DNA from 3 places in the Sulfitobacter sp. G5_S2_6_S6 genome. Region 1 is predicted to be linked to each of the others. Evidence: riboswitches for the same ligand, from Rfam matches in the RefSeq annotation. Region 1 holds a riboswitch; each other region holds the start of a gene.
The links. Region 1 has a riboswitch for cobalamin ahead of bluB (5,6-dimethylbenzimidazole synthase). Riboswitches for the same ligand answer to the same signal wherever they lie in the genome.
Positions count from the first base shown of each region.

Region 2: it holds a riboswitch for cobalamin, as region 1 does, so the genes downstream of both, ACTRWK_RS03945 (energy-coupling factor ABC transporter permease) here and bluB (5,6-dimethylbenzimidazole synthase) in region 1, are expected to answer to the same signal.
Region 3: it holds a riboswitch for cobalamin, as region 1 does, so the genes downstream of both, ACTRWK_RS03880 (DUF1636 domain-containing protein) here and bluB (5,6-dimethylbenzimidazole synthase) in region 1, are expected to answer to the same signal.

Region 1 is NZ_JBQKUI010000008.1:71,505-81,597, reverse strand. Features, by position in the region: gene murA (UDP-N-acetylglucosamine 1-carboxyvinyltransferase) at 1-325, opposite strand, end outside; gene ACTRWK_RS13450 (hypothetical protein) at 329-529, opposite strand; tRNA gene ACTRWK_RS13445 (tRNA-Thr) at 614-688, shown strand; gene ACTRWK_RS13440 (hypothetical protein) at 876-1,874, opposite strand; gene bluB (5,6-dimethylbenzimidazole synthase) at 2,113-2,793, opposite strand; cobalamin riboswitch at 2,844-3,021, opposite strand; gene ACTRWK_RS13430 (lysozyme family protein) at 3,058-3,819, opposite strand; gene ACTRWK_RS13425 (BCCT family transporter) at 4,186-5,829, shown strand; gene hemP (hemin uptake protein HemP) at 6,187-6,351, shown strand; gene ACTRWK_RS13415 (hypothetical protein) at 6,348-6,824, shown strand; gene ACTRWK_RS13410 (TonB-dependent receptor) at 7,011-9,437, shown strand; gene ACTRWK_RS13405 (Fe2+-dependent dioxygenase) at 9,502-10,093, shown strand, end outside.
Region 2 is NZ_JBQKUI010000001.1:788,438-798,530, reverse strand. Features, by position in the region: gene ACTRWK_RS03975 (sugar transferase) at 1-422, shown strand, start outside; gene ACTRWK_RS03970 (glycosyltransferase family 2 protein) at 416-1,384, shown strand; gene ACTRWK_RS03965 (NodZ family protein) at 1,375-2,328, opposite strand; gene ACTRWK_RS03960 (heavy metal translocating P-type ATPase) at 2,534-4,990, shown strand; gene cueR (Cu(I)-responsive transcriptional regulator) at 5,011-5,397, shown strand; gene cobF (precorrin-6A synthase (deacetylating)) at 5,407-6,159, opposite strand; gene ACTRWK_RS03945 (energy-coupling factor ABC transporter permease) at 6,221-6,904, opposite strand; cobalamin riboswitch at 6,977-7,190, opposite strand; gene cobA (uroporphyrinogen-III C-methyltransferase) at 7,219-7,935, opposite strand; gene ACTRWK_RS03935 (cobyrinate a,c-diamide synthase) at 7,932-9,257, opposite strand; gene cobM (precorrin-4 C(11)-methyltransferase) at 9,254-10,039, opposite strand; gene ACTRWK_RS03925 (cobalamin biosynthesis protein) at 10,036-10,093, opposite strand, start outside.
Region 3 is NZ_JBQKUI010000001.1:770,552-780,644, reverse strand. Features, by position in the region: gene cobN (cobaltochelatase subunit CobN) at 1-908, opposite strand, end outside; gene cobW (cobalamin biosynthesis protein CobW) at 915-1,949, opposite strand; gene ACTRWK_RS03880 (DUF1636 domain-containing protein) at 1,946-2,326, opposite strand; cobalamin riboswitch at 2,421-2,638, opposite strand; gene ACTRWK_RS03875 (cobyric acid synthase) at 2,806-4,266, shown strand; gene ACTRWK_RS03870 (biotin transporter BioY) at 4,362-4,907, shown strand; gene ACTRWK_RS03865 (mannose-1-phosphate guanylyltransferase/mannose-6-phosphate isomerase) at 4,983-6,404, opposite strand; gene fcl (GDP-L-fucose synthase) at 6,459-7,427, opposite strand; gene gmd (GDP-mannose 4,6-dehydratase) at 7,432-8,556, opposite strand; gene ACTRWK_RS03850 (phosphomannomutase/phosphoglucomutase) at 8,648-10,093, opposite strand, start outside.

The sequences.
Region 1 (10,093 bases):
GCCCTTCGCGGGCCAGCAGCGGCCCCAGCACAAGGTTCGACGCGCGCATCTTGCGCACGATATCATATTCGGCGCGCGTGTTGATCTCGCCATGACACGACATCGCCAGAACCTGACCGTCCTGCATCGATGTCACCTCTGCCCCAAGGGACCGCAGCAATTCGGTCATGGTGCGGATGTCGGACAGGCGCGGCGCGTTGGTCAGCGTCAGCGGCTCTTCGGACAGCAGGGTCGCGGGCATAAGCGTCAGACAGGCGTTCTTGGCCCCCGCAATCGGAATTTGTCCCGACAGCGCACCGCCGCCTTTGACCACAATCGAATCCATCCTTCAGCCTTCCTTGGTTTGGCCGGTCGGGCCGTTATCTGTCTGCGCGTTATTATTTTGCGTGTCGTCGCTTTGGCTTTTGTCGCTGCGCGCACGCGCTTGCGCCTTGCGTCGGCCCATATTGGCTTTCAGCGCGGCTTTCAGCCTGTCTTCCCGCAATGCATTGGGTTTTGGCGGCTTTTGTGGGGCGGTATCCTTTGACATGTCGATTGTCTAGCGCAGCGGACCGATATGGTCCAGATTACGCTTGCACCATATTGCGAATGGGTCTAATCACCCGCCCACAGTGCTGGAGTAGCTCAGTGGTAGAGCGCGTCATTGGTAATGACGAGGTCGGGAGTTCAATCCTCCCCTTCAGCACCAGATCCCCCCTTTAAACATATCGCTTTGCCCTGATGCCTTATTTATCTGGCGTTGCGGTTTTGGCATGTGCCATGGATGCGCCTGAAGTCGTCGCAGCGCCCCCTGCCCCGAAACATCCCGAATCACGATGACAGAAGAAAACCCGACCGCTTGCGCCGCCGGGGTTTCGATTTTCACGTGAAGCAATTTAGCCGCGATATGTCAGACCGGCAAACAGACGGCCCTGATCGCGGTGGCGGCCCCCATGGACCGACCCTGCAACGGATGCCACACCGGCAATCAGCGACGCAGCGGCCAGCACAAAGGCGGTCAGGATACCGGCGTTACGCGCGGTTTGCGCAGCTTCAACCGCTGCTTCTTTCGCCTCTGCTGCGGCTTGTTCAGCCTCGGCCTTGGCAGCGGCTACAGCGTCTTCGACTTCCTGACGTGCTTCCTGCGCTTGGGTCACGATCTGATCCACACGCTCTTTCGCCTGGGCCTGGGTCAGATCGGTGCGTGCAGCAACAGCGCCGGCAAGATAGGTCCGGTCTTCCTCGCTGACCTCACCCGTGCGGTAGATATTGGCGACGATGCTGGCGGTCTGCTCTGCCAGTTGCTCGGGATCGGCTGTCAACGGGTCGACCTGATTGGGGCGCAAAAGCTGGTTCGACAGGTAATCTGTCGGATCATTCTTGGCCTCATCCGGGATTGCAGCACCTGCCGCATCGGCCAGTCCGGAGGCAGCACCTCCCACGGCAGAGCCCGCAGCTTCGACGACCGTACCAGCCGCTTTGCCCGCACCCGCAGCGACATTGCCCGCGGTATTGGCTGCAAAGCTCAGCGCGCTTGATAGCATCACGGCGGTGATCACAGACCCGAGGCCCCAAACAACCAGACCGTTGATCCCGTCACGTGCAGTGACTTCATCATCCGTAGCACTTTCGACGCGGCGGCGCATGCGGCCCGCGACATAACCACCGGCCAGATAGGAGGCGACGAGCGTTATCACCATCCACAGCGCGGTCAGCACCAGTTCAAGCGTCGATGAATTGTCGGTTCCGTTCAGCGTAATCGACGACAGGCCAAGTGCCGCGCCGAAGGTGGTCAGCAAGAGGCCAATCGCCACAGCAACAACGGTGCCCGCGAAAATTGCGGGCCAGTCGACATAGGATCCATCGGCAGTTTTTTCAGTAAGTGTCGTGTTCATGTAAATGCCTCCCCGGCGTTTGATTACGCCAAGCCGACCAGCGACAGCACCGCCATAACCACGACCACAAGACCAACGAGATAAATGATACCGCCCATTTTGAATACTTCCTCTTTGCGTGCCAGACGCGGGATGCACTGGCTTCACAAAGGCAACGTCAGGGAACCGGCATAGTTCCGCTGACCGCGCAAATTACCCGTACTGCGGGAGATGACAACGTGCGCGGGACGGGCGGTGACTACGGGTCGCCCTGCCACTTACCGTCAAAGATCATCTCGTCCACGGGGAGCCGTTTGCTCCAGCCTTTCACCTCAAGTTCGGGCGTCTGGTAAAGCTCGTCCACGTGGCCCAGACAGAGGTAGCCGACGATCTCTATCCGGTCGGGAATCTTCAGCAGGTCACGCAGATCGGCATCGCGGAACACGCTGACCCAGCCCATCCCGATGCCCTCGGCGCGGGCGGCAAGCCAGAGGTTCTGGATCGCGCAGACGGTGCTATAAAGATCCATGCTTTGATTATGGGTGCGCCCCAGCACGACCTTGCCGCCACGGCTGCGGTCACAGGTCACACAGATATTGACCGGCGCCTTGCGGATGCCTTCGAGCTTTAGCGACCTGTAGGTTGTCTGGCGGTCGCCCTCGAACATCTGTGCGGCTTCTTCATTTGCGCGGTTGAAGGCTTGCCAGACCTGATCGCGTGCGGCCTGATCGCGGATGACGATGAAATTCCACGGCTGTGACAACCCGACTGACGGTGCGTGATGCGCGGCGGTCAGTATGCGGTGCAACACGTCCTCGGCCACTGGATCGGGTAAAAACTGATCACGTACATCGCGGCGGGTGAAGATCGCCTTGTAGACGGCGTCGCGTTCAGCATCTGAAAAAGGCGCGGCGGGTGCCAGCGCAGAGGGTATCGGCATTGTTCAGTCCCCAACAATACGTTTATGCGCCAATCCCGCTGTCCATGCGGGGCAAGCTGTACTGTCTGGCCGGTCTTCTGACTTAGGGTCGTCTGGTCCGCGCGCCTTCCCGGAATATTCCAGTGGCCTATGCGCAAACCATCCCCATTACAGCGTTGGGCACGTGCCGGAGTTTCACCAGCTTCCCGATTCTTCCGCGAGGCGGACACCAGACCCGGCCATTGGGCCACGGCTGTCCGCCCGGAACAAGCCCTAACGCGGGGATCAACCGCGTTTGGTTGCGAAAATCTTCTTCATCACGGCGTCGAACTCGTTCCACGAGATGACGGCCTTGTTGCCTGCATAGCCGTGATAATAGGACCGTCCGTTAGAGGTCGGGAAACCGGCCCAGATACGTGCGAGGTTTTCCATAAAGCGGTGGCGGCTGATCTTGCCCTTCTTGAAGGAGTTAAACCCCGCGTCGACCAAAAGGATATCCGCCAGCCCGTCCTGCACGGCCGAGGTAAAGCGGTCATTCTTGCTTAGCCCCGCCTGTCGCACCAGACTGCGCAGCGTGGATGGAATGAATTGGTATCGACCGATGGCATGCGGTTGGCCCGGCGTGCGGTCGATCCAGCGGTAGATTTCGCCGATGGTCATTTGCGTCGGACGCTGTGGCGGCAGCCGTTTGGCCCCGTATTGCACGGCGTCATAGCCTTTTGGGCCCGCCTCGGCCCAAGCGATGAGGCTTTTGAGGTCCGCGGCCGTGCTGACCCCGCTGAGTTCTTGGAAAGACCGGCTGCGGCTGCTCACGGTTTTGGACCGGACCTGCGCTTTGGGCTGGATCTTGTGGCGCAGCTTGATCTGGCCCTGCCCTGCGGATTGCATGACGTTGAACGAGATGTCGCTTTGCATGGCAGAGCGCGCACCGGACAGGCTGAACCCTTCGGCGCTGACAGTGGTAGCGGCCAGAAGTGCCGCGGTTGCGATAATTGGTAGTGTGCAAGTAACTTTCATATCATCCCCCATGATGAAAAAATTTGTCATGGGACCATGGTGACCGCAGACGCCCGCGCTTTCATTTGCGCAAGCAGGTGGGTCGGGGCCATGGACGGATAGGGCGGCATATCTTTTGGGATAGGGCGCTATCCCGCGGTGCGGTTGCCCCCTCCGTTCAGACGGGCCTGGGCAGTGCGGCAGGCGGATCCGCCCCGGTGTTTCACCCGAATCCAAAGAGGGGATTCGCGGTAAAGCACGGAAAAAACGCATAGCCCGCGACCCGCAAAAGGGGCGTCAAGCCCGCATCCGGGAGCTAAGCCATGATATTCATTTACTTAATTCCCGCGCAGCGGTGGTCGTTTTGTCGGAGTTGCGCTATGATTAGTCGCAAATACATAAAATGGAGAGCATCTAATGACAGATGAAACGTCGCCGGGTATCCCGACACCCGACGGGGCCGCTGCCGTAATCGACACGGATTATGAGATCGGCCAAGACAACAAAGAAGGCAGCGTGGGGCCCTTCGGCTTCGACATTCACAACCCGGTCTTCGCGATCTCGGGTGTGTGTATTGTTGCCTTTGTATTCTATACACTCGCGCTGCCCGAACAGTCTGGCGCGCTGTTCACATGGCTGTTCTCGTCGGTGACGAAGGGCTTTGACTGGTTCTTTATCTCTGCCGGCAACATCTTTGTGCTGTTCTGCCTGTTCCTGATCATCACGCCTTTGGGCCGTGTGCGTCTTGGCGGGGCCGAAGCAAGCCCCGACTACACCTACCTTGGATGGTTCTCGATGCTGTTCGCGGCGGGCATGGGCATCGGTCTGATGTTCTATGGCGTCTCTGAACCGCTATCGCATTTCTCGAGCTCCATGGGCGGCACTGCTGTTGGCGAAGACGGTCTGCGCACCGATTGGGCACCTTTGGGCGCGGCAGCGGGCGATCAGGCCGAAGCGGTGCGTCTGGGTATGGCGGCCACGATCTACCACTGGGGCCTGCACCCCTGGGCGATCTATGCCGTTGTTGGTCTGGCGCTGGCGCTGTTCAGCTATAACAAGGGTCTTCCCCTGACCATCCGCTCTGCCTTTTACCCGATCCTGGGGGAACGCGTCTGGGGCTGGCCCGGTCACGTGATCGACATTCTCGCCGTATTTGCAACGCTCTTTGGTCTGGCGACATCGCTTGGTCTGGGTGCCACGCAAGCCAACGCGGGCTTGAACGAGCTCTTTGGTGTGGCGGTAGGTCCAACAACACAGGTTCTGCTGATCACCGGCATCACCGCGATTGCGACCGTATCCGTGCTGCGCGGCCTTGATGGCGGCGTCAAAGTCCTGTCAGAGATCAACATGGGTCTGGCGTTTTTGCTGTTGGCCTTCGTGCTGCTGGTCGGACCTACGCTGGCGATCCTGACGACCTTCGGGTCATCGCTGCTGGCCTATGTGGAATATCTGCCCGGTCTGTCCAATCCGATCGGCCGTGAAGACGTGAACTTTATGCAAGGCTGGACATCGTTCTACTGGGCATGGTGGATCAGCTGGTCCCCTTTCGTCGGCATGTTCATCGCCCGCGTCAGCCGTGGCCGTTCGGTCCGCGAGTTCCTGACCTGCGTTCTGCTGATCCCGAGCCTCGTTTGCGTCCTGTGGATGAGCGTCTTTGGTGGCATGGCAATCGATCAGGTGATCAGCGACGGCTACACCGCCGCGCAAGAAGCCGAGCTGCCACGCCAGCTGTTCGCCATGCTGGATGCGCTGCCACTTGCCGGGATCACATCGCTGATCGGTATCGTCTTGGTCATCGTGTTCTTCGTAACCTCGTCTGACTCCGGCTCGCTGGTGATCGATACGATCACGGCAGGCGGCAAGGTCGATGCACCTGCGCCACAGCGCGTGTTCTGGTGCATCTTCGAAGGTGCCGTAGCGATTGTGCTGCTGCTGTCTGCAGGCGGGCTCAAGTCGCTTCAGTCGATGGTTATCTCAACCGGATTGCCCTTTACTGTGGTGCTGCTGTTCCTGTGCTACGCAATCTTCCGCGGCCTGCGCGCCGAGATGAAGACGCAATAACGCACCCCTAACCGACGTTTGTGCTTTGCCGGTCAAAGCACCTGATACCCCCCGCCGCCCCGTGCTGCGGGGGGTATTCTTTTGCACGACACAGACAAATAAAATCACGCCCAAAGTATTCCGACTAAAACTGTCGGATTGACATATCCTATAATTTCAATCAGGTTTATGGAAACGTCTAGCCACCCCGCCCGTGACCACGGGGACGCCCGACACATATGATGTGAGGAGTCCCACGATGAGACCATTCCCCAGAACGCAAACTGCCGTTCACCGTCAGGACCAAGCCGCAGGGCTGCCTGATGATCGGTGCCGCGTGCAACGTTCCTTTTCCATGACCATTGATAGAGCAGCCCTATGACATTTCATGCCCCCCCAAAGACCCAAGCCCCGATGAACGCGCTGCCGACCTACTCTGCCCGCGACCTGACCGAAGGCGGAGATCTGGCCCAAATCGTGCTGGATACCCAGACCTACACCTTGCGAATCACACGCGCTGGCAAATTGATCCTGACCAAATGAATGACGCACATCAGCACCCCGGCGGTGCCCCGGTAGGGTTCATCACAGAGCTGGACAGCCTTCAGGCCGCGTCGGTCATCTATTTGCGGATGTGGTGTGATGGGCCTGACGCACAGGAAAAAGTCAGCAGCGATTTTGCCAGCGTCCTCGGCCACACCAACGGGAGCAAGGCGCTCGCTACGTTTGAACAGCTATGCTCGCTATGTGCACGGTTCGGGCGGCGGCCTTTGATGCGCCATTCGGTCACGTGCAAATGTCTGGGATCGGACGAATCCTGCTTTGCGAACTTCATCGCGACAGCCACGGACGGACAGCGCGAAGACGCGATGCTGATCGCGACCCTGCTGGTCCGCGCCGATATGGCCCCGCTCGTGGCATCGCTTGCTGCGGATTTCGGGCTTGCGCTTAAACGGATGCGCCTGAGCGCACCAAGCGAGGTCGCGCAAATGGAAGCAGCACCGACGCTGCATTAACGGGCGCTTCTCGCGCCCGATCGACGCCTTATGTGCAACGCTACAACCCATTGAAATTTTTGTAAGGTTGCCGAAGTTTAATACTTGATTGTTTTTATCAGCCTTAGTAACCCGCCCGTGAATAGGTAGCCAATCGTCCAGACCAGCCCCCTAAAAACAGCCCGAATGGGCAATGACGAGGGCGATATGACTCAGACGAAAACACCACACAGCTTGCGTGGCCACACGGCCAGCCGCAGCATCGGCATGATGACGGCCGCCGCCATCGGCGCGACGTCTCCTGCAGCACTTTATGCGCAATCCAGCGACGAGCCGCTGCTGCTTCCCGGCATCGAGGTTGAAACCTCCGAGCCGCAGGCCGCCAAGCCCAAGCCACAACCCGCCAAGAAACGCGCCACGGCGGCCCCTGCCCCCCGCGCGACACCGGCACCCGCCCCTGCACCCGTCGTGGCCGAGGCCCCCGTTGCTGCCGCCCCCGCCGCGCCCGTCGCTGGCGAGAACGGTCTGTCGCCCTACGCCAACCCCGAAGCCGGATATCAGGCCGTTCAATCGGGCAACTCGCTGCTGACGCAACCGCTGGTCGATACACCGCGCACCGTTACCGCAGTTACCCAGGAAGTGCTGCGCGACAAGAACGCGACATCGGTGCGTGAGCTCGCCCGCACCACCCCCGGCATCACATTGGGCACCGGCGAAGGCGGCAACGCATTCGGCGACGTTCTGTTCATCCGCGGCTTCCGGTCCTCCAACGACGTCTTCATCGACGGCGTGCGTGATTCCGGTGTCGCCGTGCGCGAAACATTCATGGCCGAACAGGTCGAGATCACCAAAGGCCCGTCTGGCTCCATCGGTGGCCGCTCGACCACAGGCGGCGCGGTCAATCTGGTGACCAAAAAGGCGCAGGATACGGACTTTGTCAAAACCACCACGACCTTTGGCACCGCCGATCTGGCGCGTCAGGAAGTCGACTGGAACAAGGTCTGGAACGACCGCTTCAAGACCCGCATCGGTGCCGTCGCCCAAGTCAGCGACGTTGCCGGCCGCGACGGGAGCAAAGACGACCGTCTGGGTCTGTCCATCGCTGCCGAATACGAAGCGACCGACCGTCTGACACTGGATTTCGAAGCCTACCAGCTGCAGATGAAACAGATGCCGGACTGGGGTGTGCCATGGGATGGCACCAACGGCGTGCCCTTCACCGAATCCGCTGCAGGCCGTCCGACGCTGGACCGAGACACCTTCTACGGCAACCCAGACCGCGATTTCCACGATGCGACACAAAGCGTTGCCACCTTCGGCGCGACCTTTGAAATCGCACCGGGTATGACATTCACCAACCGCTCCCGTCTCAGCCGGACCGAGAACGACTATATCGTGTCGGCACCTGAACGCCCTGACACCTCGGATGCCGACCCGCAGAACTGGACGCTGACGGCCTCTCCCAAAAGCCGGTATCAGGTCAACGAAGTGGCGTCGAACACCAGCGAGCTTTCCTTTGGCTTCAACACCGGGTCGGCGCGCCATGACATGATTGCGGGCTTTGCGCTGTCGCGTGAAGAAATCAGCCAGCGCGGCTATGTCGGCCTATCCTCCGAAGTGGGCGGCGGCACTGCCGAGGACCGTCTCGAAGGGTGCTCCGTCGCGATCTACAACCCCGATGTCAGCGGATGTTCCACAGCGACACCTGTCCGCAGCGCCGATGCGACGCTGACCGATGTCACCACACGGTCGCTGTATCTGAACGACACGATCACCTTTAATCCGCAGTGGCAGTTGAACCTTGGTGCCCGTCTGGATGACTACAGCGTCAGCCGGACCACCACGGAAGCCGGTGCCGATACGCTGTCGCGCGATGACACCATGTTCAACTGGAATGCCGGTGTTGTCTGGAAACCCCGCGACAACGGGTCGATCTACCTGTCCTATGCCACCTCCACCAATCCTGTCGGGGATGAACTGGACGCAGGCGGCGGCAGCTACAACGGGATCGATTCCTCAAACCTGCTGCTGGAGCCTGAAGAAAACACCGCGATTGAACTGGGCACCAAATGGCAGTTCGGCAACCTGACCGCCACCGCTGCGCTGTTCCAGACCACCAAGGACAACGCCCGTGAAAGCACAGGCGGCCGCGGCGCACCTGTTGTGACCACCGCGACCGGCGAATACCGCGTCCGCGGGATCGAACTGGGCTTTGGCGGTAACATCACCGAAAAGCTGAGCCTGTTCGGCGGTGCGACCCTGATGGACAGCGAAGTGCTGAAAAGCAGCAACCCCGACAACGTTGGCGAAGAGTTCGCGAATATCGCGCACGAGCAGTTCAACGTACTGGCCCGTTACGACTATAACGACCAGTGGAGCTTTGGCGGCCAAGCCACTTGGCGCGGCAGCGTTCAGGGCGGCACATTCGCGGCCACCAACGGCAACGAGCTGCCCAGCTACTGGCGCTTTGACCTGATGGCGGATTACCACATCACGGATGATGCCTCGGTCAACTTCCGCATCGATAACGTGCTGGACGAAACCTACTATGACGCGCTGTACCGCTCCGGCACGCCGTTCGTCTACGTGGCACCGGGTCGCTCTGCGTCCATCTCTGTCAGCATGAAGTTCTAAACCACACACCAAGGCTGGCGGCGCAGACCCGCGCCGCCAGCCGATCCCCTCGAAAGGATACACCATGTTGCTTTGCGTCGAAAATATCCTGTCACCGCAGGAAGTTGCCCATATCCGATCCGTGATCGACACGGCCCGATGGGACGACGGCCGCAACACCGCCGGCGCGCAATCGGCGCAAACCAAGCGCAATCAGCAAATTCCCCTCGACAGCCCTGTTCTGCCTGATCTGCAGACGCTGGTGCTTCAGCGGTTGATGGGCAACCCCACGTGGGTTTCCGCTGCCCTCCCGCTGCATGTCCTGCCCCCGATGTTCAACCGCTACGAAGAGGCAGAGACCTTTGGCGTGCATGTCGACAACGCCATCCGCGTAAACCCGCAAACCGGCCAGCGGCTGCGGACCGACCTGTCGTGCACGCTGTTCCTGAATGACCCCGACGACTATGACGGTGGCGAGCTGGTCATCGAAGACAACTACGGCACCCAGTCGGTCAAACTGCCGGCGGGGCACTGCGTGCTTTATCCGTCAACCTCGCTGCATCAGGTCACGCCTGTCACCCGTGGTGCGCGTGTTGCGTCCTTCTTCTGGGTGCAGTCGATGATCCGCGACGGCGGCCAGCGCGAGATTCTCTTCGATCTGGATCAATCCATCCAAG
Region 2 (10,093 bases), on a different contig from region 1:
CAATGCACCCCCACGATCCACACTCGCTAAGAGACTATTTAGCACAAAATCCAAAGGCCAGGGATGAATGGCGACAAAACCAGAAGCTGCGCCACGATCCCCGTGTCACAACGGTGGGCCGGTTCTTGCGGTGCACGTCACTGGATGAACTGCCCCAGTTCGTAAACGTGCTGAGAGGAGAGATGAGCCTCGTCGGGCCCCGACCCATGTTGGTGTCTCAAAGGGGGCTTTATCAGGGAGATCACTACGAAAGCCTGCGGCCGGGGATCAGTGGGAACTGGCAGGTCTCATCCCGGAACAGAGCAAGGTTTTCAGAGCGCGCAGTTTTCGACACGCACTACTTCAGCACCCTGTCACTGTCCGAGGATCTGCGCATACTAAAGGCAACCGTGGGTGTCGTGTTGCGGGCGACGGGGTGCTGAAGCCGGCGACGGTTGATCGCGGGACTGCCCTTAGTGTCGTGATCGTCAGCTACAACACGCGGGAATTGACGCTTAGGGCGATAGAAACGCTGTATGAACATACGCAGTTGACTCAATTTGAGTGTATTGTTTGGGATAACGCCTCCTCTGACGGTTCGGCTGACGCGATAGCTGCTGCGTTTCCGCAGGTCCGGCTGGTCCGCTCGGCGCAGAATCTGGGCTTCGCGCGCGCGAATAATCTTGTCGCGCAGCAGTGTTGTTCCGACTATTTACTGTTACTGAACCCTGATACCGAACTTCATACAGATGCGGTCGATCAACTCGTCGCCTTTGCGCGCGAAAATCCGCAGGCGGGGATATGGGGTGGGCGCACCATTTTTGCTGACGGGTCGCTTAACATCGCGTCTTGTTGGGCGCGGCCCACTGTGGCCAGCCTGTTGTTCAAAGCGATCGGGCTCAGCACTGCTTTTCCGCGCAGCGCGGTGTTTAACCCCGAAGCCTACGGGCGCTGGCCGCGGGATTCTGTGCGCCCTGTCGATATCGTTGTGGGGTGTTTTCTGTTGATCGACCGTTCCTTGTGGCATCAACTGGGCGGCTTTTCGGAGAAATATTTCATGTATGGCGAGGATGCCGATCTTTGCCTGCGCGCGATTCACTTAGGGTATCAGCCGCTGATCACGCCGAAGGCGCAGATCGTGCATCATGTCGGGGCCTCTACCACGGTGACAGAGGCAAAGGCGATCGCGGTGATGACATCGCGTGCGTCAATGGTCCGCGATCACTGGCCTGCGTGGCAACAGGGGGCTGGGGTCTTTCTGATGTGGCTTTGGTCGGCGCTGCGGTATTTGGCCACGCGGCCGTTCGTGGCTTCGCGCAATGCGCAAAGACGGGCGCGGGCGGCGCATTGGGCGGCGGTCTGGGCCGCCCGCAAGACATGGTTGCGGGGGTATGATCAAGCATAGCGTTGCAACAGTTCCTTCGCCCAAAGCGTCGGAGAATACCGTTCGACATCGTGGATACGCGCAGGGGCAAAACGCCCCAGGTAGCCGGAGGTGACAGAGAAGGTCGAGCGGCGGGAATAGATCAGGTGATCACAACGCGACAATTGCCACATGTCGATCAGGGCATTTTCCGCCTCTTGCAGCGGGTTGCATGTTGTATCCGGCCCATGCAACCGCGCGCCGGCAAGGCCTAGCCGTTTGGGATGGGTTATGACCTTGTCGAAAGCACGCTTCAAACGATCCTCGATTTCGGCACTGTCCGTCGCAAGAAAGATGGTTGCGTTCGGATGGCGGGCCTTCAGCTGCTCCAGGGTCTTTAGCACCGGGCCAAGCGGGATTTTTCGATCGGTGAACCTGATATGAACCCCGATGCTTGGCAGTTTTGCCGTGGGGCGCATGTGCGATAGCGCATGGCGGACCCGTGCGTTGGGGGTAAAATAGCGGCCAAGATAATTGGCGAAAACCTCGCGCTCCCCCCGTTTGGCAAAGCGTGCATCCCGGCGCAGGTGTTGTCGCATGCGGCCCAGCTTTGGCAGGTAAGACCAATAGACCGCCACCGCCTGAGTCTGGTCCAACCGCTTGAGCTCCACGCAAAGCCGCCGATAGCCCCACGGGTTCGAATGTGACCGCGGCATATAGGTGTCGATCATGTCTTGGGGCTGGCGATGCAGATTGCCAGCCCAGATCGGGGGGCAAACATCGGCCCCATCATCCATTGTGGCAGCCCCAATCGCTTCGCCCCCGATCGGAGACTGGAATAGCAGCGGATAAGCGTTTTCGCCAAGCGGCGCATAGCTGCCGTCGCGCCAGTCGATCACTGGCTTGCGGCCGGATAGGTCGGCGTAAACCAGACCCGAGATCGCAGACAGGATGCGGTTGCCCAATCCGCCTTTTCCTTTGATCACCAGTGTTCTTGACTGCATCCGTCGATACACACCCTCCGCTTGTCGTTTGACGCTGACCATCGTGCAAATGTCTTTCCAAAGTCTTAACCGGCCTGTGTCAGACACCGGAGTCTGCAGCGAAATCGAATAAAATCCATATCACCGCTTGACCTTCTATTAACTGGAAGCCCTATCTGAGGGGCAAGACACCCCAAGGAGACGGCTGATGGGCGATGTAGTTGCGATAAATTTTGGAATTGGCGGTATGAATTGCGCCTCTTGCGTGGGGCGGGTCGAGACCGCGCTTGGACGCGTGGAGGGTGTGCAGGACGCCCGCGTGAACCTCGCCTCGGAAACGGCGTCGCTGCAGGTGGCATCGGGTTTCGACCCCAAGGACGCCGTCGCCGCACTTGCGACCGCAGGCTACCCCGCCACCGTACAAACGCGGCGCTATGCCATTGAAAACATGTCCTGTGCGTCCTGCGTCGGGCGGGTCGAACGCGCCTTGGCGGCCGTGCCGGGTGTGGTCGATGTCAGCGTCAACCTCGCCCGGGAAGAGGCCGTGGTGCAGTCGCTTACCGCAGAGCCGGATGCCGCCATTGTGCAGGCTGCGCAAGCCGCGGGCTACCCCGCCACCCCTGTGACGGACACCGCATCTTCCCCCGCGCCGGACCGCAAGGTTGAAGAAGCCGCGCATCTTAAACGTATGACGCTGCTGGCCGCGGCGCTGACCCTGCCGGTGTTTGTGCTCGAGATGGGCGGCCATATGATCCCCGCGTTCCACCATTGGGTGATGTCGACGCTGGGGCAGCAGCTGAGCTGGTCGATCCAGTTCGTGCTGACAACCATCGTTCTGGCATGGCCCGGGTGGCGCTTTTTTGTCACCGGCGTGCCAGCGCTGTTGAAACGCACGCCTGACATGAACTCTCTGGTGTTTCTGGGGGCCACGGCGGCATGGGGCTTTTCCACCGTGGCGCTGTTCTTGCCACAGTTGCTGCCCGCCGGTGCGCAAGCGGTCTATTTCGAAGCCGCCGCGATGATCGTCACGCTGATCCTGCTGGGGCGCACGCTAGAGGCGCGGGCCAAGGGCCAAACCGGACAAGCGATCCGCAAGCTGGTCGGGCTGCGCCCCAAAACCGCGCGGGTAGAGCGAGACGGCAACGTGTCAGAGGTTGCGATCGACGCGATCTCCGTCGGCGATCTGATCCATGCGCGCCCCGGTGAAAAGATCGCGGTCGACGGGACCGTGACACGTGGCAGTTCCTATGTCGATGAAAGCATGATCACCGGCGAACCCGTGCCCGTCGAAAAACTGCCTGACACGCGTGTGGTCGGGGGGACGGTGAATGGCACCGGCGCGCTGGTCTACCGCGCGACCCATGTGGGCGCGGACACGACCCTGTCGCAGATCGTGCGCATGGTCGAGGACGCCCAAGGTGCCAAGCTGCCGGTGCAGGATATGGTCAACCGCATCACCATGTGGTTCGTGCCTGTCGTCATGGCGATTGCCGCGGCCACTTTCCTTGTCTGGCTGGCGTTCGGGCCGCAGCCGTCCTTGGGGCACGCTCTGGTGGCAAGCGTCGCGGTGCTGATCATCGCCTGCCCCTGTGCGATGGGGCTGGCAACGCCGACCTCTATCATGGTGGGCACGGGGCGAGGGGCCGAGATGGGCGTGCTGTTCCGCAAGGGGGACGCGCTTCAGGTCTTGGCCGAGGTCGATACCATCGCGCTTGATAAAACCGGCACGCTGACCGCCGGTCGGCCTGAGGTGACGGATCTGGATGTCTTCAACGGCTGGTCGCAGGCCGATGCGTTGCGGCTCGTCGCGTCGGTCGAGGCGCAGTCAGAGCACCCGATTGCCAGCGCCATCCTGCGCCATGCCGAAACACAGGGGCTGTCGCTGGCAGCGGTGACCTCTTTTGCCTCGCAAACCGGTCACGGTGTACACGCCGAGGTCGAGGGGCGTCGCGTGCTTGTCGGGGCGGACCGTTTCATGCAGGCCGAAGGGGTCTCTCTCGCCGCGGCAGAGGGGCGGTCGGCAGCATGGGGGGCAGAGGGCAAGACACCGCTTTTCGCCGCCGTGGATGGGGCGCTTGTCGCGATGATCGGCGTCGCCGACCCGATCAAGGAAACGACGCCCCAAGCGCTGGAGGCACTGCACAAAGCGGGGCTGAAAATCGCCATGATCACCGGCGATAATAAGGCGACGGCGCAGGCGATTGCCGACCGTTTGGGGATCGATACCGTGGTCGCCGAAGTGCTGCCCGACGGCAAGGTCGCCGCGCTGGAGGACCTGCAACAGGCGGGCCACAAGGTCGCCTTTGTCGGGGACGGGATCAATGATGCGCCCGCGCTGGCGGGGGTGGACGTGGGTATCGCCATCGGTACCGGAACGGATGTCGCCATCGAAGCGGCCGATGTGGTGTTGATGTCGGGCGATCTGCAAGGGGTGGTGAACGCCCTGCACATCAGCCAGCACACCATGCGCAATATCCGCCAGAACCTCTTCTGGGCCTTTGGCTATAACGCGCTGCTGATCCCCGTTGCAGCCGGTGTGCTCTATCCGCTGTTCGGCGTGCTGCTGTCGCCCGTGCTTGCCGCCGCCGCCATGGCGTTGTCGAGCGTCTTTGTCCTGTTCAACGCCCTGCGCCTGCGGTGGATCGCCGCCGCAGCAACCGCCTAATTCAACGAAAGGAGACGTCTATGAACATCGGTGACGTGTCGAAAAGCGCAGGTCTGCCTGCCAAGACCATCCGCTACTACGAAGACATCGGTCTGATCACGCCCGCGCGTGACACCAACGGGTATCGCAGCTTTTGCGACAGCGACGTGCACAAGCTGACGTTTCTGGGCCGTGCGCGGGCCTTGGGCTTCACGATCGAGAATTGCCGCGACCTGCTGGCGCTTTGGGATGATCAGGATCGCGCCAGCGCCGATGTCCGTGCCATCGCCCAGCAACATTTGGCGCAGATCGAAAGCAAGATCGCGGACCTGCAAGATATTCGTCAGACCTTGACCCATCTGGTGCATGAATGCGCTGGCGATGACCGCCCCGATTGCCCGATCTTGCAACGGCTCGAAAAGCTGTAGCGCGCGTGTCTACCGGCGCAGCAGGTAGATATCCATGATCCAGCCATGGGCGGCGCGGGCCTCTGCCCGTGTTGCGATGATGCGGTCGCAGACCTGATCCAGCGGGCCCGCGATGCGACGCTCGTTCGGCATGCCGGCATAGGCGGTCCACCAGATGTGTATGTCGCTGTGCTGCCGCAACACCTCGAAGGCGCAGGTGCCGTCCAGCATGACGGCAATCGTATCCACACCCTGCGGCCAGCCATGATCGCGCAGCTGCCGACCGGTGGTGATCGTGACGGGATTGCCGATGGTGTTCAGCGGGATCGCATGGCCCGCCGTCAGTACCTGAAGCGAGGTGATCCCCGGCACGACATCGACGGTGAGTGTGACGGCCTTTTGCAACCGCTCCGCAATGCGCAGGGTGCTGTCATACAGCGACGGATCCCCCCAGACGAGGAAACCGACACGGCCGCCTTGGGGCAGGGTGCGCTGCATCTCGGCCAGCCAGACCTGTGCAATGGCATCATGCCAATCGTGGACGCCCGCGTGATAATCAGGGTTGGCGGCGTCGCGTTTGGGCAGGGTGAATTCGTGAATTTCAGGCCCGTCCGACCGCAGCACCTGGGCGCAAATCTCGTGCCGCAGGCCAGCCAGATCATCCTTGCCCGCGCCCTTGGACGGGATCAGGATCACATCGCAGGCATTCAGCGCATCGATGGCTTGTAATGTAAGGTGTTTGGGATTGCCGGACCCGATGCCGATCAGTGAAAGCGTAAACATCTTGAGGCTCCGGCAGGGGGTGACGCGGCCCGCAGAATAGGGGGCCGCGTCGGGTCTTGGATTATTCAGCGGCAGTCTGTGTCAGACGTTTGGTGAACAGCGCGCTGCCTGCGAAATCGCGCAGGGTTTTCGCGGCGGCGAGCACGGCCAGATCCACCAGCGGCTCGATCAGGATGACCATCATATAGGCCCCGCCAAAGCTGGCCACAGCGGCGATGTTGCTGGCGGCAAAGCCCTGACCGTAGATGGCCCAGAACGCCACCCAGCCCACAACGCCCGCCTGAAACGCGGTCGACAGCTTGAGCGCTTGAACATAGGTCAGATCAACATAGGCGGTGTTGGGCGCGATGATGCGTTTGGCCAGCGCCGAGACCATGAACAAGGGCACTAGCAGCGTGGTGACGTTCATCGTGTATTGCGGCAGGTCGATGGGGGCAAAGAACACGCCCTGCGCCAGCAGACCAAGCGCCAGACCGGCAGCCGCAGGGGCCACGCCGAACAGCAGGAAAAGGGTCGAGCCGAGGATCAGGTGCACTTCGCTCACGCCCACGGGGAAATGCGGGAAGACCTGAAAAAAGACAAAGGTCAGCGCGGTGGCCACCATGGCCCCGCCAGCAAAAGGCACGACGCCTTTCTCACGGACAGAGTCCATTGCGGTTTTCGCGGTATAGGCCGCAGCACCGGCGGCGGTGCCATAGGACAGGACCAGCTTGGCGCCGGTCACGACTTCGGGTTCGATATGCATATTCAGGTCTCCTTACCGTCTTCCCCGACGGCATAATGTGAAAGCCGCCCCGGGGGGCAGCCAGTTGGATCGGGGATCATCCCCATGACGGCAGGTCTCCTGACTTTGTGCGTCCATGCGTGCCGCGCCTTCCCAGGCGGTCTGGCCCAGTGGCAATGCGGGTTGCTCTTCACTTACAGGTGCGGGGGCAGTTCCGGATTTGGCACCTTTGCTTTGGCACCGCACCGTATTCCCTTTTCACCCCGATTGCCCGAAGGCGCACGGGGAACCGTCCGGAATAGGTGGTCATTTTCGGGCCGGTTTTGTCAAGTCATCTATTCGGTCAACGGCCCGTAAAGGATCAGCGCAGGCGCTGACGTTGCGGGATCTAGCGGCAGATGGGCAAGGCTTTCAACCGTGTGGCGGCTCAGCTTTTGATCGGGGGTCGATACCGCCTCTGCCAGCAGGGCAGGGGTCGAGGGGGGCAAGCCCGCCGCGATCAGCCGCGCGGCGAAACCCGCAAAGGTGCGCCGCCCCATGTAGACGACCGTGGTCGCCGTAGGGTCGGCCAGCGCCGCCATGTTCAGATCTTCGGGCAAGGCACCCGATTCGCCGTGGCCGGTGATGAATTGCACCCGCCGTGCGGTCAGCCGCCGGGTCAGCGGGATCATCGCCGCCGCCGCCGCCGAAGACGCCGCCGTCACACCGGGGATGATCTCGAAGGCAACGCCTGCCGCTTTCAGCGCGGTCAGCTCTTCTTCAAGCCGGCCAAACACGCCCGCGTCCCCGCTTTTGAGCCGCACCACCCGCGCGCCGGTCAATGCGTGTTCGACCAGCAGGCGGCTCACGTGATCCTGCTTCGGAGACAGCCGTCCGGCGCGTTTGCCCACCCCGATCAGATCCGCCTCGGGCGAGACATGTTCAAGGATCGGACCCGCCGACAGATCGTCGAACAGAACGACTTCGGCCTCTTGCAACCGCTTTACCGCCTTCACGGTCAGCAGTTCAGGGTCACCCGGACCGGAGGAGACGAAAGAGACAAAACCGCTCATGACGCCCCCGCGATCAGGTGAAAGAAGGTGCCCGTCGCATGGCCGCGGCGCGAGCCTGTCTCGGGCACTTCGGCCCCATTGGCATCGACCACCCGCGCCAGCGGCGTGTCTGGTTGCGACAGGATGGTAGAATAGTGGAATTCATGCCCGCGCAACCGCGCGCCCGCGTCATAGCCGGGGCCGGGTTCGTTCAGCGTGGCAAGCCGGTAGCCCAGATGCATCTTGCGCTTCTCATAGCTGGTTTCCAGCCCCAGCAGCCCCGCCATCTGATGCCGCACGCCTTCCTTGTCGACCAATCCGGCCCCCATCGCCATATAGCCCCCGCATTCCCCATGCACCGGGCGCGTCGTGGCGAATTGTTGCAGGCTGTCGCGGAACTGCGCGGCAGCGGCAAGGCGTCCGGCATGCAGCTCGGGATAGCCGCCGGGCAGCCAGCAGATGTCGGCGCTGTCGTCCGGTGCCTCATCCGCCAGCGGCGAGAAGGGCAACACCTGCGCACCCGCGGCGATCCAGTGGTCCAGCAAATGCGGATAGATGAACGAAAACGCGGCATCCTTGGCCAAAGCGATCCGTTGACCGGGGGGCGGGGGCAGCACATCTGGCCCGTCGGGAATGCTGCGCCCTTGGGCGGCAGAGACGATCAGATCAAGGTCGATATGCTGCGCGATGAAATCACCTGCCGCATCCAGCAGCTTCATCAGCTCGGGCTGCTCCTCGGCCTGCACCAGACCCAAGTGGCGTTCCGGCAGCGTGACCGATCCCTGTCGGGGCAGCGCGCCCAGAACGGGGATGCCGACCTGCTCCATCCCCAGACGCAGCAGGGCCTCGTGACGGGGGCTGGCGACCTTGTTCAGCACCACACCCGCGACATGCACATCCGGGCGCATCGTCTTGAACCCAAGGGCGGTGGCCGCAGCCGATTGCGCCTGACCCGATACATCCAGCAGCAACACCACCGGCCAGCCCGTCATGGCAGAGATATCGGCGCTCGCCCCGTTCGAGGTTTCCCCCGGTTGCGCCACACCATCGAACAGCCCCATTGACCCTTCGATCAGGGCCAGATCGCCGCCATGGGCGGTGCCGATCAGATTGCACAACACACCCGATCCCATGGCCCAGCTATCGATATTATAGGACGACCGCCCGCAGGCCGCGCGGTGAAAGCCGGGGTCGATGTAATCCGGCCCGCTCTTGAACGGGCGCACGTCGACGCCGCGCCGGCTGAGCGCGTTCAACAGGCCCAGCATCAAGGTGGTCTTGCCCGTGCCCGACGCCGGGGCCGAGATCATCAGGCCCTTGGGCAGTTGCGTTGTCTCGATCATTCTGTGCCCTCGGGAAAGCGTGGCTCTGTGCCGACAGGGCGGAAGCGGCGGTCGTAATCGCCCGCGTACAGACAGCTTTCGCGGAACTCCTCAGCCGTCAGCGCGCGGCCGACAAGGATCAGCGCCGTGCGCCCGCGTTCGCCGTCGGTGGCGTCGATCACGCTGCCCAAGGTCGCCCGCACCACCCGTTGATCGGGCCAGCTGGCGCGCCAGACGATGGCGACGGGGCAGTCCTCTCCGTAATGAGGGGTGAGCCGCGCGACCACATCATCCAGCACATGTACCGACAGGTGGATCGCCAGCGTGGCACCCGTGGCGGCGAAATTCTCGAGCGTTTCACCCTCGGGCATGGCCGAGGCCCGCCCCGAGGTCCGCGTCAACACCAGCGACTGCGCCACACCGGGCAGCGTCAGCTCGTTCCCCAAAGCGGCGGCGGCAGCGGCAAAGGCGGGCACGCCGGGGGTGATGTCATAGTCGATGTCCAGCTCGCGCAAGCGGCGCAGCTGCTCGCCCATGGCGGACCAGACCGACAGATCACCCGAATGAAGCCGCGCCACATCCTGCCCCGCATCATCGGCGGCCTTGATCTCTGCCATGATCTCGTCCAGCGACAGGGACGCGGTGTTCACGATCTTCGCATCCGCAGGGCAGTAGGACAGCAGCTCAGACGGGACCAACGATCCGGCATACAGACACACAGGGCAGGCCGCGATCAGGTCGCGCCCTCGCAGGGTCAGCAGATCAGGGGCACCGGGGCCCGCGCCGATAAAGTGAACAGTCATGGGGCAATTCCTTCCGCGATAGCTGCGGTGGCCATGCCATTGGGGCTGGTCACA
Region 3 (10,093 bases), on a different contig from region 1:
GACAGCCCGCGCTCTGATCCGGCCCAATCGCGCCGACGCGCGGTCGATAGGGCGACCTGCACCACGGGGCAATCCGATGCGCCCAGAACGGAGGGTTCATCCGGCCCGCGCTGGGCGGAGAAAGCGGTGGCGTTCACGATCACCGCCGGATCAAGCCGGGCGATCTGCTGCGCGATCCACGGCGCGGTGTCCCCCTTGAGGCTGGGCGCGAAGAGCCCCACGGCGTCAAAGCCGCGCGCGTCGAGCGCGGTGATCAGCGCATACACAGGATCGGTATCGGCAGCCGTCAAATAGGACCGGTAGAAGGTCACAATCGCGCGCGGCTTGTCGGAGGGGTCCGGCGCAGGGATCACGCCAGTGTGGGGGCGGTAGAACCCCGCCTCGGGCACGGTCTTGGCCCCTTTGGCCGGCCCCGCGTAAAGCCCTGCGGCCAGCGACAGCTGCGCCAGTGCCGCCTGCGCAGCCACCGCGCCGCCCGTATCGCACAGATGTTGCAAGCGTCTTAACGTCGAATGCGGCAGCGTCGACAGCGCGTCGAGCCGTGGGTCGGGTTGGCCGTCCGCAGGCAGCACCGCCAGCGCGATCTGCTGCTTGCGCGCCATATCCTGCAAGGTCGCCAGCCCGTAAGGCCAATAGCTTTCGCCCCCGATCAGCCGCACCAATACCGCCTTGGCCCCTGCAAGGGTCTGTTCAGCATAGGTATCGACTGACAACGGATGTTTCAGCGCGACCAGATTGGCCAGCCGCAACGACGGCAAGCCCCCTTCCGCACGATGCCAGCCCGCCGCGAAAGCCCCCAGATCACTGTCCGAAAAGGACAGCACCACCAGATCCGCCGGCGTCTGCCCCAGGTCTTGGGGCAGATCGCTTTGGTCCAGTCCGTGGCTTTCGCGAAAGACGACATGCATGGCGGCTTAGCCCTCCAGCACCGCGCGGATCGCGGCTTCGTTCACGTGGTCATGCTCTGCGATCACAACCAGCTGGCTGCGGCGCGGCATGTCCCCCCAAGGGCGGTCGAACTGGCTGCGCACGCGTTCGCCCACGGCCTGCACAAGCAGACGCATCGGTTTGTCCTGAACGGCGATATAGCCTTTGACGCGCAGGATTTTCTGTTCGCGCGCCAAGCGCAACACGGCAGCCTCAAGCGTGGCGACATCGGCGACCTCGCCCATGTCGATCACCACGCTTTCAAAGTCGTCATGTTCGTGATCGTCATGCCCGTCGTGGTGGCTGGGGCGCGCGTCGATGTCATCTTCGGCGGCGGCTTCCAGACCCAGCACAACGCGGGGGTCGATCACGCCTTCGGTCATCGGAATGATCGGCAGCTTGCGTGGGGCATGCGCCTCGATCACCTTGCGCGCGGCCTCGACGCCGTCGGGGCCTGCCAGATCGGCCTTGGACAGCAGCACGATGTCGGCGCAGGCGATCTGGTCTTCAAACACCTCGGACAAAGGCGTTTCGTGGTCCAGACTGTCATCGGCATCGCGCTGCGCGGCCACGGCCTCCAGATCGGGGGCGAACTGCCCGCTAACCACGGCTTCGGCATCGGCAAGCGTAATCACGCCGTCCACGGTGATGCGCGACCGGATCGCTGGCCAGTCAAACGCCTTGAGCAAGGGCTTTGGCAGCGCCAGCCCCGACGTCTCGATCAGGATATGATCAGGCGTTTCAGGCAGGGCCATCAGGGCTTCGATAGTGGGGATAAAGTCATCGGCCACGGTGCAGCAGATACAACCGTTTGCCAGCTCGACGATGTTCTCGGCGGGGCAGTTGTCAATCGCGCAGGATTTCAGGATGTCGCCATCCACACCGGCGGTGCCGAATTCATTGACCAGCACGGCCAGACGCTTGGAGCCCGCGTTCTCCATCAGGTGACGGATAAAGGTGGTTTTGCCAGCGCCCAGAAAGCCGGTGATCACGGTAACGGGGATTTTGGTAAGGTTGGTCATTCGGTAGGCTCCTGTGGGGGAATGCGGGCGATGGATTGTTTGCGGAAGACCACGGGGCGGTCGCGCCAGGGCACCACGCCATCAGAGGTCTGGGCATAGGCAGAGACGCCCTTCACGATATCTGGCAAATGCGCGTCCGTGTCGAGATCGCCGTACACATAAGTCCAGCGCGACGGGCCACCCGACAGGACCATCGAACAGCCCCGCGAACAGGCCGACAGACATTCGGCTCCGCGCAGCTGCACACCGTCGGGCAGATGCCCCGACAGCGCGTCAAACAGCTGTTGGCCGGGGCGCGGCGCGTCCTCGGCGGTGATCTGACCTGCGCGACAGGTGGTGCAGATGGTGACGGTGACCGGTTGATCCGTGGTGGTCATATCTTGCCTCATACGTCGATGGGCCAAGGGGGATCGCCAGCAGCGAACGACATGCGAACAGCGTTCTAGGCCAGTCGCGAAACACCCCGTTCGCCCGTTACAAACTATGCTGGCAGGTCTCCCGGCTTGCGGATCTAAGGCAGCTTGCCTTGCGAACCTTCACCTTCCCAGCCTGCGGGCCAGTGGTTGAAAGCTCTCTCCGGTCACGGTCGCGGGGGCGGCTGCGCTTGGCGCTGACCCAAGGCTGGATCAATGCGTATCGCGTTCCCTCTTCGCCTGTCTGGGACAGGAACCAACATACGCCCTGCATTGGTCATTTGCCCGCCCCTGTCAAGCTGCGCCTGTCATAACGCAGAGGCCAAACCCGCTTTGCGCCGATTTTCCCGCGGGCGACCAATGCGCAGGGGGCACCCGCGGATGCTTGACGGGATCACCGCAGGCTGACACCAAGGGCTGCACAAAAAACACGAGGTCCCGCCATGCCCACCCGCGCCATCATGATCCAGGGCACCGGATCGAATGTGGGGAAATCCATGCTGGTGGCGGGCCTGTGCCGCGCGGCCACGCGTCGGGGGCTTTCCGTCGCGCCGTTCAAGCCGCAGAACATGTCGAACAACGCCGCCGTCACCGAGGACGGCGGAGAGATCGGCCGCGCCCAGGCCCTGCAAGCGATGGCCTGCGGGCGGCCCCTCTCGGTGCATATGAACCCCATCCTGCTGAAGCCCGAAACCGACAGCGGATCGCAGGTGATCGTGCAGGGGCAGCGCCATAGCACCCTGCAAGCGCGTGACTTCAGCAAGGCCCGCGCAGGGCTGATGGCCCCCGTGCTCGAAAGCTTCGGAATCCTCGGGCAAAGCGTCGATCTGATCATCGTCGAAGGCGCCGGCAGCCCGGCAGAGGTAAACCTACGCCAGAACGACCTTGCCAATATGGGCTTTGCCCGCGCCGCAGGTGTACCCGTTGTCTTGGCCGGAGACATCAACCGTGGCGGCGTCATCGCCCAGATCGTGGGCACCCAAGTGGTGATGGACCCAAAGGACGCGGCGATGATCACCGGCTTTCTGGTCAACAAGTTCCGCGGCGATGTCAGCCTTTTTGACGACGGCTACCGCGAGATTGAACGCCGCACCGGCTGGACGGGGTTCGGCACATTGCCGTGGTTTGCCAACGCGCATCTGCTGCCGGCCGAAGACGCGGTGGACCTGTCTCGCGCCCCCTCCGACGGGGGGTTCCACATCGTCTGCCCCATGCTCTCGCGCATCTCCAACTTCGACGACCTCGACCCGCTGGCGGCGGAGCCCTCGGTGCGGCTGACCATGGTCCCCCCCGGCACGCCGCTGCCCGCGGACGCCGATCTGGTGATCCTGCCAGGCACGAAATCCACCCGCGGCGATCTGGCTTTCCTGCGCGCCCAAGGCTGGGACATCGACCTTTATGCTCATGTGCGGCGCGGCGGCGCGGTGCTGGGAATCTGCGGCGGCTACCAGATGCTGGGACGGTTTATCGAGGATCCGCAGGGCTTCGAGGGCCCCGCGGGCCGCGAAGAGGGGCTGGGCCTGCTGGATGTTGAAACCCGCATGGCCCCGGACAAGACTCTGACCCGCGTCACCGCCGACCATGCCGCCACGGGCACACAGATTGACGGCTATGAAATCCACATCGGGCAGACGGTAGGGGCCGACTGCGCCACACCCTTCGCGCATATCAACGGCACCCCCGACGGGGCAGGGTCGCGCGATGGCAAGATCACCGGCACCTATCTGCACGGGCTCTTTACCAACGATAGTTTCCGCAGTGCCTGGTTGGCGCAACTGGGGCTGGGGGCAGGGCCGACCTCCTACAGTCAGACCGTGGAAGATACGCTCGACGCGCTGGCCGACCATATGGAAACCCATCTGGACGTGTCCGCCCTGCTGGCCTGTGCCGCACCGGTTGCATAACACCCGCGCTGACCTTTGGTCACGATCACGACGCTTGCTTAATTTTGTGATCGCGGGGATACATGCCGTCAAATTTACGCAAAGGACCCTTTGTTATGGAACGTAACCTGACCCTCGTTGCGCTGTTCGCTGCCCTGATTGCAGCACTTGCGTTGATCCCGAAATTCTCGCTTGGCTTTGGCGTGCCGATCACGGCGCAAAGCTTGGGCATCATGCTTTGCGGGACTGTGCTGGGGGCCAAACGCGGCGCGATGGCCGTGCTGCTCTTCTTGCTGCTGGTCGCTTTGGGGCTGCCGCTTCTGGCCGGTGGCAACGGGGGGCTGGGTGCCTTCATGCTGCCGTCCTCCGGCTTCCTGATCGGCTTCCCCGTGGCGGCTTTTGTCACCGGCCTGATCGTCGAAAAATGGTACGGGCCCTCGCTGACCATCGTTGCGGCGGTTGCTTCGGTCATCGGCGGGATCGTCGTGCTTTATATCTTCGGGATCATCGGCCTGTCGATCGCGCTGGATAAATCGCTGCTGGAATCCGCCGCGCTGGTGACCGTGTTCATCCCCGGCGACCTGATCAAAGCAGTGCTTGCAGGCTTTATTACCAGCGGTCTGGCCAAAGCGCGCCCCGCCAGCGTCCTGTCGCGCAGCTGATCCGACGCAAAGCCTGAAACAGCGAAAGCGCCCCTAGAGGGGGGCGCTTTTTTCATTGCCAAGGCAGACGAAGCCTTACCCCCGCGCATAGATATCTTCGTAGCGGATAATATCATCCTCGCCAAAATAGCTGCCGGTCTGCACCTCGATCAGCACCATAGGTAGTTTGCCGGGGTTCTCCATCCGGTGCACGGAGCCAAGCGGGATGTAGATCGACTGGTTCTCGCTGATCAGTTTCACGGTGTCGTCCACGGTCACTTTCGCGGTGCCTTCGACCACGATCCAATGTTCCGACCGGTGGTGATGGCTTTGCAGGCTCAAGGCTGCACCGGGGTTCACCACGATGCGCTTCACCTGAAACCGCCCGCCGATCACAAGGCTTTCGTACCACCCCCACGGCCGGTAATCGCGCGGCAGTTGGACCGCTTGGCTGGCATCACGCTTTTTGAGCGCGTCCACCGCTTCCTTCACCCGCTGCGCTTGCGATTTATCCGCCACCAGCACCGCATCACCCATGGCGACGGCGATGATGTTGTCCAGCCCGATGCCGACCAGCTGCAACCCGTCGGTTTCCGATCGCAGCAGCGTGCCCGCACAATCAATCGCGGTGGCATTGTCCGAACAGACATTTCCCGCCGCGTCCGGCCCGCTTTCCAGCCAGACCGCATCCCAGCCGCCCAGGTCGGACCATCCGGCGGCGAACGGCATCACCGCGAGGTTATCCGCCTTTTCCATGATCGCATAATCGATAGAGATATCATCGGCTTGGCCCCAAGCCTCGGGCGCGAGACGGGTCAGCCCCAGATCAGAGGTCGCCCCGTCAAGCGATGCGCGCACCGCGCGCACCATCTCGGGCGCGTGGGTCTGATAGGCCGCAATTATCGTCTGCGCCGTGAACATGAAGATCCCCGCGTTCCACAGGAAATTCCCCGCCTGCAACATCCCCTGCGCCTGTGCGCGATCCGGCTTTTCGGCAAAGCGCGCAAGGGGTTGCGGGGTTTTGGCGCTCGCATCCGCCCCCTCGGCCAGCTCAAGATAGCCATAGCCCGTTTCGGCCCGCGTAGGCGTGATGCCAAAGGTGACCAGATCACCGGCCTGCGCGCGCGGCACCGCGGCCTGCACCGTCTGGGCAAAAGCATCGCAGTCGGGAATCACATGGTCCGACGGGGCGACCAGCATCAGCGCTTGCGCGTCAGTGCGCGCAATATACAGCGCCGCGGCAAGGATCGCAGGGGCGGTATTGCGTCCCTCGGGTTCGATCAGGATCGCCTGCGCCGCCCGTTCCACCTGCGCCAGTTGTTCGGTCACGATGAACCGGAACGGGTCGCCCGTCACCACAATCGGAGGGGCGAAACCGGGGCCGGTCAGACGCTTAGCCGAAATCTGGAACAGGCTTTCATCCCCCATCAGCTTGGCAAACTGTTTGGGGTAGCATTTGCGCGACAGGGGCCAAAGACGTGTGCCCGACCCGCCGCAAAGGAGAATAGCGTGCATCATGAGAGGCAGTTAATCTGAAAAATTCTAACGAGAGATTAATCAAATGCGAGAGATTTAGCTGCGCAGGTGATCCTGTCGCAAAAACCAATCATATGTCTCTGGCAGCCCGTCTTTCAGATCGTTCCGAGCGCGCCAGCCCATATCCGCCAGACACGAGACATCCATCAGCTTGCGCATCGTCCCGTCGGGCTTCGACGTATCGAACACCAGCCGCCCTTTGAACCCCGTCACCTCCGCCACCATCTGCGCCAGCGCCGCGATGCTGATGTCGCGGCCCGTGCCCACGTTGATATGGCTTTGCATCGGGTGCGTCTGCGCAGCGTAAACATCACGCGGCAGGTCGAGCACAAACAGCGACGCTTCCGCCAAATCGTCCACATGCAGGAATTCCCGCATCGGTTTGCCGCTGCCCCAAATCACAACCTCCGCCGCCCCGTCGCGCGTGGCCTCGTGGAAACGACGGATCAGGGCGGGCAAAACATGGCTGTTCTGCGGATGAAAATTATCCCCCGGTCCATAGAGATTCGTTGGCATCACACTGCGATAATCCACGCCATATTGCCGATTATAACTTTCGCAAAGTTTAATGCCCGCGATCTTGGCGATGGCGTAGGGCTCGTTCGTGGGCTCAAGCGGCCCGGTCAGCAGGGCCTCTTCGGCCATCGGCTGCGCCGCGTCGCGCGGATAGATGCAAGAGCTGCCCAGTTGCAGCAGCTGTTGAACCCCCGCCGCAAACGCCTGATGGATCACGTTGCATTCGATCATCAGGTTTTCGTAAATAAACTCGGCGGGATATGTGTTGTTCGCCATGATCCCGCCAACCTTGGCCGCGGCGAGGATCACTACGTCAGGTTCCTCAGCGCGCATAAAATCACGCACCGCCACCTGATCGGTCAGGTCCAGTTCCCCGTGGGTCCGCGTCACCAGTTCCAACGCCTCCCCAGCACCTTTTCGCGCCTGCAACTGCCGCAAGATCGCCCCGCCGACCATGCCACGATGCCCAGCGATATAGAATTTCCGCATGGGCCTACCCGTTCTCGAGCGGGATCGGCAGATCCAGCCCGTGTTCTTTCAACAGCGCATGCCGCCGCGCGACCTTAAGGTCATTCGCCACCATCTCTGCACACATCTCTTGCGCGGTGATCTGCGGTTCCCACCCGAGTTTCTTCTTCGCCTTGGCGGGCGACCCCAGCAGCGTCTCCACCTCGGCGGGGCGGAAATACTGCGGATCAATGCGCATCACCACATCGCCGGGGCTGACCGCGGGGGCATCCTCCCCAGCAACACTGTCGACAATCGCACATTCCTCCACGCCCGTCCCTTCAAACCGCAAGGTGATCCCAAGCTCAGCCGCCGACCACGTGATGAACTGGCGCACGGAATACTGCACGCCGGTGGCGATCACGAAATCCTCCGCCACGTCCTGCTGTAGCATCATCCACTGCATGCGCACGTAATCCTTGGCGTGCCCCCAATCGCGCAGCGCGTCGATATTGCCCATATAAAGACACCCCTCCAACCCCTGTGCGATATTGGCCAAGCCGCGCGTGATCTTGCGCGTGACAAAGGTTTCGCCACGGCGGGCGCTCTCATGGTTAAAAAGGATGCCGTTGCAGGCATAGATCCTATAGGCCTCGCGATAATTAACCGTGATCCAATAGGCGTACATCTTGGCAACCGCATAGGGGCTGCGCGGGTGAAAGGGTGTTTCCTCCGTCTGTGGTGTCTCTTGCACCAAGCCATACAGCTCAGAAGTTGATGCTTGGTAAAAGCGGGTCTTTTTTTCCAACCCCAGAAACCGGATCGCCTCTAACAACCGCAGGGCACCATTGGCGTTCACCTCTGTCGTATATTCGGGCGTCTCGAAACTGACCGCGACATGGCTTTGCGCGCCAAGGTTATAGACCTCGTCCGGTTGCACCTCGCGCATGATCCGCGTCAGGTTCGAACTGTCGGTGAGATCGCCATAATGCAGGATCAGATCGGGATCATCCTCGTGAGGGTCTTGATAAATATGATCAATCCGCTGCGTATTAAGAGATGACGACCGCCGCTTGATCCCGTGCACCTCGTATCCTTTGTCCAGCAACAACTCCGCCAGATAGGACCCGTCTTGACCGGTGATACCGGTGATCAGCGCGCGTTTTACCATCAGGGCCCCTAAACGAAAAATGTGCCTGCCCGAGGGGGCAGACACATCAACATTTACTCAACTTAGAGGATTCTGGCGAGTCTTGATGCAATCAGAAGGTTTGGTCGTATTCGCCAACCTCCGGCTCTGTCCGGATCACGGCGTCCAGATCGGCAAAGATCGCGCGCAATTCTTCCTCGGATTCAGAGCTTTCGCAGACCACCACAAGGTTCGGCGTGTTCGAAGAGGCGCGCACCAGCCCCCAGCTGCCGTTGTCCAGGATCACCCGCGCGCCATTTACGGCCACGACCTCTTTCACGGGGCGGCCGCCCAACTCGGTCACGTCTTTCAACTTGGTGACGATCCGGTCGAGGATATCGTATTTGTCCTCGTCCGACGCATAGGGCGACATGGTGGGGGTGGAATATGTGTGGGGCAGGGCGCGGCGCAGGTCCGACATCTTCATGTCGGGGTTGCGGTCCATCAGTTTGCAGACTTCGACCGCAACGCGCATGCCGCAGTCATAGCCACGCCCGATGGGTTCAGCCAGGAAGTAGTGGCCCGACTTCTCGAACCCCGCCAGCGCACCCAACTGTTTGACCCGCCGTTTCATGTGGCTGTGGCCGGTTTTCCAATAGTCCGCCGTAACCCCATTGGCCTGCAAAACAGGGTCAGAGGCATAAAGCCCGGTCGATTTCACATCGGCGACAAAGGTGCTGTTGGGGTAAATCGCAGACAGATCGCGCGCCATGATGACGCCCATCTTGTCGGCGAAAATCTCTTCGCCCTCGTCATCCACCACGCCGCAGCGGTCGCCGTCGCCGTCAAACCCAAGCGCGAAATCCGCGCCCGAGGCTTTTACGCTGTCGGACATATCATGCAGCATTTCCATCGCTTCGGGGTTCGGGTTGTAATGCGGGAACGTGTAATCCAGCGTGTTGTGGCTATCGACCACCTCGACCCCCAGACGGCGGAACAGTTCGGGTGCAAAGGCGGCCGCGGTGCCGTTCCCCGTGGCGCAGACGACCTTGAGCTTACGGGTCATTTTGAAGTCACCCACCAGATCATCCAGATAGGCTTCGCGCACACCGTCGACGAATTCATACTTGCCGCCGTCGCGCTGTTCGCCACGCCCTTCCAGAACGATATCGCGCAGTTCGGCCATCTCGTCGGGGCCGTGGGTCAGCGGGCGTTCAAAGCCCATCTTCACGCCGGTCCAGCCATTGGGGTTATGCGACGCGGTGACCATCGCCACCGCGGGCGCATCCAGATGGAATTGCGCGAAATAGGCCATGGGCGACAGACAGGGGCCGATATCCTTAACGTGAATACCCGCCTGCATCAGGCCCAAAATCAGCGCATTTTTAATCGATAGGGAATAGTCGCGGTAATCATTGCCGACAGCGATAACGGGCTCGATCCCGCGCTGTTGCATCTGCGTGCCCAGACCAAGGCCAAGCGCGGTGATGCCCGGCAGGTTAATCGCCTCGGGGTACTGCCAGCGCGCGTCATATTCGCGAAAACCGGTGGGGGCGATCATGGGGTCGCGCAGAAATTC